2 linked regions of the Xanthobacter dioxanivorans genome follow. The protein of the gene in region 1 interacts with the protein of each later gene in a pairwise test. Links are inferred from orthologs where the notes say so. Each region holds a gene or a part of one and is shown on either strand. Other genes may lie near its edges.

What was found. The genes of interacting proteins can lie anywhere in the genome.
Region 2: the proteins of hflC (region 1) and ftsH interact in binary tests that used the Escherichia coli proteins (3 or more experiments, as listed by UniProt). The link is inferred for Xanthobacter dioxanivorans from one-to-one orthologs.

What each region holds. Positions count from the first base shown.
Region 1 is NZ_CP063362.1:3,822,334-3,826,244, forward strand. The notes cover bases 912-3,911. They hold hflC (protease modulator HflC), read right to left. Parts: upstream 2,874-3,911; coding sequence 1,950-2,873; downstream 912-1,949. Other genes in these bases: EZH22_RS17790 (DUF2065 domain-containing protein), read right to left, coding at 1,742-1,930; hflK (FtsH protease activity modulator HflK), read right to left, coding at 2,870-3,911.
Region 2 is NZ_CP063362.1:630,692-635,350, forward strand. The notes cover bases 792-3,673. They hold ftsH (ATP-dependent zinc metalloprotease FtsH), read left to right. Parts: upstream 792-1,212; coding sequence 1,213-3,135; downstream 3,136-3,673. Other genes in these bases: tilS (tRNA lysidine(34) synthetase TilS), read left to right, coding at 792-1,169; EZH22_RS03030 (cell division protein ZapA), read right to left, coding at 3,288-3,671. Outside these bases: tol-pal system protein YbgF, read left to right, coding at 1-19; more of tilS, read left to right, coding at 6-791; EZH22_RS03035 (DUF4164 domain-containing protein), read right to left, coding at 3,676-3,981; tkt (transketolase), read left to right, coding at 4,315-4,659. UniProt on the Escherichia coli protein: Acts as a processive, ATP-dependent zinc metallopeptidase for both cytoplasmic and membrane proteins. Plays a role in the quality control of integral membrane proteins.

The DNA of each region.
Region 1 (3,911 bases):
AGGGCGTCGATCTGCTTCTCCACGTCGGCCGGCGTCACCACGGTCTCCTGGTTGACCAGCAGGATCACCAGCCCGGCCTTCAGCCCCCGGTCGGCGGCGGGGGATGAGCGGTCCACGTCGGTGATGACCACGCCGGTCACCTCGCTCTTGATGCGGAAGCGCTTGCGCAGCTCGTCGCTGATCGCCGCCATCTCGATGCCCAGGGCCTTCTTCGGCGCCGCCTTCTGAGCTTCCGGCGCCGACTTGGCGCCTTCCGGCTTGTCGTCGTCCGGCATGCGGGCGACCTTGATGCGCAGCGTCTCCTCCTTGCCCTTGCGGATCACCACCACGTCCACTTCGGAATCGGCCATGCTGTCGGCGACGGAGCGCAGCAGGTCGCGCACTTCCTTGATGTCGCGGCCGTTGAAACGCAGGATGACGTCGCCGCCCTTGATGCCGCCCTTGGCCGCCGGGCCCTCCTCCTTGACCACGCCCACCAGCGCGCCGCGCGGCTTGCCCAGGCCCAGGGCCTCGGCGATGTCCTCGGTGACCGGCTGGATGCTCACCCCGATCCAGCCGCGCCGCACCTCGCCGAACTTCTCCAGCTGGGCGATGACCGGCTGGGCGGTGGCGGCGGGAACGGCGAAGCCGATGCCGATGGAGCCGCCGGACGGGGAGATGATGGCGGTATTGATGCCGATCACGTCGCCATCCATGTTGAACAGCGGGCCACCCGAATTGCCGCGGTTGATGGCGGCGTCGGTCTGGATGAAGTTGTCGTAGGGGCCGGAATTGATGTCGCGGTTGCGGGCGGACACCACCCCCACCGTGAGCGTGCCGCCGAGGCCGAACGGGTTGCCGATGGCCATCACCCAGTCGCCGACCCGAAGCTTGTCGGAATCACCGAACTTCACGGCGGTGAGGGGCTTGTCCGGCTTCACCCGCAGCAGGGCGAGATCGGTCTTGGTGTCGCGCCCGATCAGCTCGGCCTTCAGCTTGGAGCCGTCGTTGAAGTTGGCGAAGATCTCGTCGGCGTCGGCGATCACGTGGTTGTTGGTGACGATGAGGCCCGAGGGGTCGATCACGAAGCCGGAGCCGAGGGAGGAGACGCGCCGCGCCCGCCGTTCCGCCTCGCCGCGGTCCTGATCGCCCTCGGGCCGGTTGTTCTTGAAGAAGTCCTCGAACAGGTCCTCGCCCGGCGAACCCGGAGGCAGGGGGCGGGGACGCTGCGGGAGGGGGCGACGTTCTGCGAGGTGGAGATGTTCACCACCGCGTCCATCACCCGCTCGGCCGCGTCCGCCACCGTGTCCGGGCCTTTGCCGGGCGCTGCGGCGAGGGGGGCCGGGGCGGCGAGGCCCAGGGCGGCGAGGGTCACGGCCGCGGCGAGGGCCAGCGCCGACAGGCGCAGCGCCCGGCCGAAGAACGGCTCGTCCGGGTGAGCCCGGCGGGGCAGGGGGCCGGTCGGAAGGCGGGGGACGGGCATGGCTCTCCTCGATACGGCGGGTACTGCGGATCTCGTGCCGAGGCTGCGACGGCGGCCCGGCTGGCGCAAGGGCAAATCGGCCGCACGCCGGGCGGTGCCCGTCCCGGGCCCCGCCGGACGGGGCAGAACGCCGCCCGCGCCGACATCAAAGTTCAGTGAGGCAAGGCGCGGCGAGGCCGACAGCGGCGCGCCTTGAGCGGGCGGAACGGCGAAGCAGCGGGCGGAACGGCGAAGCGATCCGGTTTCGAGGGGGCGGCCCGTCCGGCCGCGCCGTCCGCCTCAGAAGGCCCGGACGAAGAAGACCAACAGCACGCCCAGCGCGCCGACCGCGAGGCCGGCGAGCCGCATGGGGGTCTCGGGGGCGTGGAGCACCGCCCGCATGGCCCGGCGCCAGGCGCCGGGAAAGGCGGCGAGGCACAGGCCCTCGATGGCAAGCATCAGGCCGAGCGCGGCAAAAAGGTCTTTCATGCCGCGCTCGGCCCGCTTCTCAGTTCGCCGCCGCCGGCGCGGCAGCTGCGCCGGCCGGGGCAGCGGGAGGGGTCCCGCCGAGGGGATCGCGGAAGTAGCGGAAGAAGCTCGAATCCGGGCTCACCACCATGCGGGTGTCGCCGGGCTTCATGCTCGCTTCATAGGCCTGCATGGACCGGTAGAAGGTGAAGAAGTCCGGATCCCGCCCGAATGCATCGGCGAAGATGCGGTTGCGTTCCGCATCGCCCTCGCCGCGCAGCTGCTCGCCCTTGGAGTTGGCTTCCGCCACCACGATGGTGGCCTCGCGCTCGGCCCGGGCCCTGAGCCGCTGGGCGGCCTCGTTGCCCTGGGCGCGAATCTCGGCCGCCTCGCGCTGGCGCTCCGTCTGCATGCGCTGGAACACCGCCTGGCTGTTGGCCTCCGGCAAGTCGGCGCGGCGGATGCGCACATCCACCACGGTGATGCCGAAGTTGGCGGCCTCGCGGTTCACCTGCTCGCCGATCTGGCGCATCAGGTTCTCGCGGGCGTCGCGCACCACGCTGGTGAAGGAATTCTCGCCCAGCACCCGGCGGAGCGACGAGTTCAGCACCGTGGACAGGCGGTTGTTGGCGTTCTGCACCGTGCCGACCGACTGGTAGAAGCGCAGCGGATTGGAGATCCGGTAGCGGGCGAAGGCGTCCACCACCAGGCGCTTCTGGTCGGAGGCGATCACCTCCTGCGAGGCGTTCTCCAGGTCGAGGATGCGATTGTCGAGATAGACCACGCTGTCGATGAACGGCAGCTTCCAGTGCAGTCCGGGCGTGGTGACCGGGGCGAGCGGATCGCCGAGGCGCAGCACCAGGGCCTGCTGGGTCTGGTACACCACGAAGGCGGACGAATAGACCAGCAGAAGGGCGACGACGGCGAGGACGGCGAGGACACCGCCGAGAATGGGGTTTCTCATCGCGGAGCTCCCTGCTGGGTCTGGGCCGCCGGAGCCGGCGTGCGTCGCAACATGTCGGAAAGGGGCAGGACCGGCACCACACCCTGGCCGGCGCTTGCGCCAGCGCCGGCGCCGGCGCGGGTGGCGGACTGGTCCACCAGCACCTTGTCGAGGCCGCCGAGCACGCGTTCCATGGTTTCCAGATACATGCGCTCGCGCGTCACCACCTTGGCCTTCTGGTATTCGTCATAGATCTTCAGGAAGCGCGCCGCCTGGCCGCGGGCTTCCACCACGGTGCGCTCGCGATAGGCCTGGGCGGCGTTGTCGATGCGGGAGGCCTCGCCGCGCGCCTCGGGCAGCACCCGGTTGGCGTAGGTCTGGGCCTCGTTCTGGGAGCGCTCGGCGTCGGCGCGGGCGGCCTGCACGTCGCGGAAGGCGTCGATGACCTGGCTCGGCGGATCCACCTTCTGCATCTGCACCTGGGTGATCTCCACGCCGGCCTTGTAGCCGTTCAGCACCGACTGCATCAGGTCCTGCACGCCGGTCTCGATGCCCTGCCGGGCGCCGGTGAGGATGGGCTGGATGTTGGTGCGCCCGATCACCTCGCGCATGGCGCTCTCCGCCACCGCCTTGATGGTGCCCTCGGGGTTCTGCACGTTGAACAGGTAGTTCTCGGCGTTCGAGATGCGCCAGAAGACGGCGAAGTCCACGTCGACGATGTTCTCGTCGCCGGTGAGCATGAGGCTCTCCTCGGGCACGTCGCGCATCACCGAGGTGCCGCGCCGCGTGTCCTCGCCCACCCGCATGCCGATGTTGATGGTGTTGATCTCGGTGACCCGGGGCAGCAGCACCGACTGGATCGGGTAGGGCCAGTGATAGTTGAGGCCGGGGGTGGTGGTGCCGACGAAGCGGCCGAACTGGAGCACGACCCCCTGCTCGTTGGGCTGCACCCGGTACCAGCCGGACATGAGCCAGCCGAAGACCACCAGCGCGATGATGACCGCGATGCCCTTGGCCCCGAACGAGCCGGGCATGAGGTTGCGCAGCTGGTCCTGGCTG
Region 2 (4,659 bases), 3.2 Mb from region 1 along the record:
GAAGCGTGTCGGATGCTGACGAGCGAAGGCCCATTGCCGACGATGAGCTTTCCGGGCTCTTCGCCGGCTTCGACAGATATTCCTCGATCCTGATCGCGGTCTCGGGCGGGCCGGATTCCACGGCGCTGCTGCATCTGGCGGCGCGCTGGCGCGCCGGTGCCGGAGCGGGGCCGACGCTCGTCGCCGCCACCATCGACCACGGCTTCCGGCCGGCCTCCGCCGACGAGGCGACGATGGTGGCGCAACAGGCGCAAGCTCTCGGCGTGCCCCACCGCACGCTGGCCTGGACCGGCACGAAGCCTGCGCGCGGCATCCAGGCGGCGGCGCGCGCGGCGCGCTACGCCCTCCTCACCGCCGCGGCCCGGCAGGCGGGCGCGCAGGCCATCGCCGTCGCCCACACCCTCGACGACCAGGCGGAGACGGTGCTGTTCCGCCTGGCGCGCGGCTCGGGCCTCGCCGGCCTGGCCGGCATGCAGGCGGTGTCCACACGCGATGGCCTCGACCTGCTGCGGCCCTTCCTCGGCGTGCCCAAGGCGCGCCTCGTGGCAACGCTGGAGGCGGCGGGCATCGCCTTCGCCGAGGATCCGTCGAACCTCGACGGGCGCTTCACCCGGGCGCGGCTGCGCGTGCTCATGCCGGCGCTGGCGGCGGAGGAACTCAGCGCCCGCCGCTTCGCCACCTTCTCCCGGCGCGCCGCCCGCGCCGACGCCGCCCTGGAGGCGACGACCGACGATGCGGTCCAGCGCCTGTCGCCGGTGCCCTGGCGGCACGGTGGGCCGGCCCGCCTCGACCGCGCCGGCTTCGCCGATCTGCCGGAGGAGATCGCGCTGCGCCTCATCGGCCGCGCGCTCGCCCATGCCGGCACCGAGGGCCCGGTGGAACTTGCCAAGCTCGAGGTGCTCACCCAGGCCCTGCGGGTCGCCGCGGAAAATGGGCCTGCTCCATTTCGCCGCACCCTCGCGGGGGCGCTGGTGGCGATCCGGGGCGGCGAAGTCACCGTAACGTCAGCACCCCCGAGGGGGAAAAGCGCGTTCAGGCGCCGAATTCAGGGCCGGCTGCGCCCGGCATCCTTGGCAAGAGCGGGGGTCGCTCCTAGATTAAGCAGCGGATGGTGCGGGAGGTTCCATCGACGGCGGGCCGGCGAGGAGGGTTTCCCTTCCCTATGGTAAGGCGTCGAAACGGGCTGGCCCCGGCTGTCCCCACGAGGGTTCAATGAACGCCAATCTACGCAATTTCGCCCTTTGGGTGATCATCGTCCTGCTGCTGCTGGCCCTGTTCTCGCTGTTCAACAGCCCGGGGCAGCGCACCAATGCGAACGAGATCTCCTTCTCGCAGCTGCTGACCGACGTGGACGCCGGCAAGGTGCGCGAGGTCGTGATCGAGGGGCCGAACATCACCGGCACCTATTCCGATCGCTCCGGCAGCTTCCAGACTTATGCGCCCAACGATCCCTCCCTCGTCCAGCGGCTCTACGGCAAGGGCGTGCAGATCACTGCCCGCGCGCCATCGGACAACGTGCCGTGGTTCGTGAGCCTGCTCGTCTCCTGGCTGCCCTTCCTGGCGCTGATCGGCGTGTGGATCTTCCTGTCGCGCCAGATGCAGGGTGCCGGCGGCAAGGCCATGGGCTTCGGCAAGAGCCGGGCCAAGCTGCTCACTGAGGCGCATGGCCGCGTCACCTTCGACGACGTGGCCGGCATCGACGAGGCCAAGAGCGACCTCACCGAGATCGTGGACTTCCTGCGCGACCCGCAGAAGTTCCAGCGCCTCGGCGGCCGCATCCCGCGCGGCGTGCTGCTGGTCGGCCCGCCCGGCACCGGCAAGACGCTGCTCGCCCGCGCCATCGCCGGCGAGGCCAACGTGCCCTTCTTCACCATCTCGGGCTCCGACTTCGTGGAGATGTTCGTGGGCGTCGGCGCGAGCCGCGTGCGCGACATGTTCGAGCAGGCGAAGAAGAATGCGCCGTGCATCATCTTCATCGACGAGATCGACGCGGTGGGCCGTCATCGCGGCGCCGGCCTCGGCGGCGGCAATGACGAGCGCGAGCAGACCCTCAACCAGCTGCTGGTGGAGATGGACGGCTTCGAGGCGAACGAGGGCATCATCCTCATCGCCGCCACCAACCGTCCCGACGTGCTCGACCCGGCGCTGCTGCGCCCCGGCCGGTTCGACCGCCAGGTCATCGTGCCCAACCCGGACGTGGTCGGCCGCGAGCAGATCCTGAAGGTGCACGCCCGCAAGATCCCGGTCGCCCCCGACGTGAACCTGAAGGTGATCGCCCGCGGTACCCCCGGCTTCTCCGGCGCGGACCTCGCCAACCTCTGCAACGAGGCGGCGCTGATGGCGGCCCGGCGCGGCAAGCGCATGGTGACGATGGCCGAGTTCGAGGACGCCAAGGACAAGGTGATGATGGGCGCGGAACGCCGCTCGCTGGTCATGACCGAGGAAGAAAAGATGCTGACCGCCTATCACGAAGGCGGGCATGCGATCGTCGCCCTCAACGTCCCGGCCACCGATCCGGTGCACAAGGCCACCATCATCCCCCGCGGCCGCGCGCTGGGCATGGTCATGCAGCTGCCCGAGCGGGACAAGCTCTCCATGTCCTACGAGCAGATGACCTCGCGCCTCGCCATCATGATGGGCGGACGCGTGGCCGAGGAACTGGTGTTCGGCCACGACAAGGTGACCTCCGGCGCCGCCTCCGACATCGAGCAGGCCACCCGCCTCGCCAAGATGATGGTGACCCGCTGGGGCTTCTCCGACCTGCTCGGCCAGGTGGCCTATGGCGAGAACAACGAAGACGTGTTCCTCGGCATGTCCATGCAGCGCCACCAGAACGTCTCGGAAGCCACCGCCCAGACCATCGACAAGGAAGTCCGGCGGCTGGTGGACGAGGGCTATGTGGAGGCCAAGCGCATCCTCACCGAGAAGTTCGAGGGCCTCGAGACGCTGGCGCGCGGGCTGCTCGAATACGAGACGCTCTCGGGCGACGAGATCATCGACCTCCTGGACGGCAAGACGCCGAACCGGGAGAGCGTGATCGAGCCGGCCAATCCGCGCGGCTCGGCCATCCCCACCGCCAAGCGCCCCCGCCCCGGCGGCGCCGGCGGCTCCATCGAGCCGCAGCCGCAGGCCTGACGCGATATCCCTTCACAACGAGAATGCCCGCTCCGGCGGGCATTTTCTTTTGCGGGTGGCGGATGGGGAAAACCGAGCGGAAAACGGGGCTTCGGCGGCCCCCCGCGCGGATGGGTATAGCCGCGAGGGAAGGCCCGCCCGGCCCGGGCCTCTCAGCCCATGCCGACGGTGCCGCGCTCCTTCGGCGCCAGCTGGGCCACCAGCTGCTCGATGCGCTCGGCCACCTGGTCGATGGTGCGCGCCACCTCCTCCTCGCTCGCCTCGATGCGGGCGATGGCGGAGGCGCGGGCGTCGCGCTGGCTCTCGATGTCGCTCTCCAGCGCGCGGATGCGGCCTCGCGCCTCGGCCAACTCGTCGGCGATGGTGATCGCCGCCATCACCACCAGGCGCTGGTCGCCGATCTCGCCGAACGCCACGCGCAGCTGGGAGATCCGGCCGTCGATATCGTGGGCGAGGCGGATGAGGTGCTCCTCCTGCCCCTCGTCGCAGGCCATCCTGTACTGCCGCCCGGCGATGGTGACGGAGACATGGGGCATCGGCTCAGCCGCCGTGGGTCGCGAGCACGTCGCGGATGGTTCCCATGGCCACGTCGAGGCGGCGCATGACCTCGCGGCCCACCTCCTCCACCTCGCCCGACTCGGCCTTCGCCACGTCCAGCTCCGCCGCGAGCCGCGCCCGGTCGTTGCCGAGGGCGTGGAGCTGGGCGAGCAGGGCTTCCTGGTGGCGATCCGCCTCGCGGCGGCGCTCGATCATGTCGGTGAGGGAATCGAGCGCGGCATGCAGCCGCCGGGTCGCCGCCTCGATGGAGGCGTCCTGCAGGGGCGGGCGGTGCTTCAGCGCATACATTGGCGGCAGTGTAGCCGAGTCGCCGCCAAGCGCCACTCCCCCCGCCGCATTGCCGCCCGCAGCCCGAAGGGCGCCCCGGCCCGTTCACATGATGTTACGCCGCACACCGCAGGAAGCTCCGCGGTTACCGCACCGCAAGGCCGCCGGGCACGCCGCGACGATGCGGCGCGCCCGGAGCCGCCCCATCCCGCTTGACCTTCGGCGAAGAGGCAGGTTTGACAGCCCCATGAGCCTTGGTATCAAGGCCCCCGCCAATGGCTGGACCTGCCACCGCCCGGGACTGTCCCGTGCGGGGCGAGAGAGGCCGGTGCAGGCGCCGGAGAAACTGATTTCATGCTGAGCCGCACGAGCCATGACCGCATGGCCAACGCCATCCGGTTTCTCGCGATGGACGCCGTGGAAGCCGCCAACAGCGGGCATCCCGGCCTGCCCATGGGTGCTGCTGACATCGCCACGGTGCTGTTCACCAAGGTCCTGAAGTACGATCCGTCCCGCCCGTTCTGGCCCGACCGCGACCGCTTCGTGCTCTCCGCCGGCCACGGCTCCATGCTGCTTTATTCGGTGCTGCACCTCGCCGGCTACGAGAAAGTGACCATCGAGGAGATCAAGCGCTTCCGCAAGCTCGGCTCCCTCACCCCCGGCCACCCCGAGAACTTCGTCACCGAGGGCATCGAGACC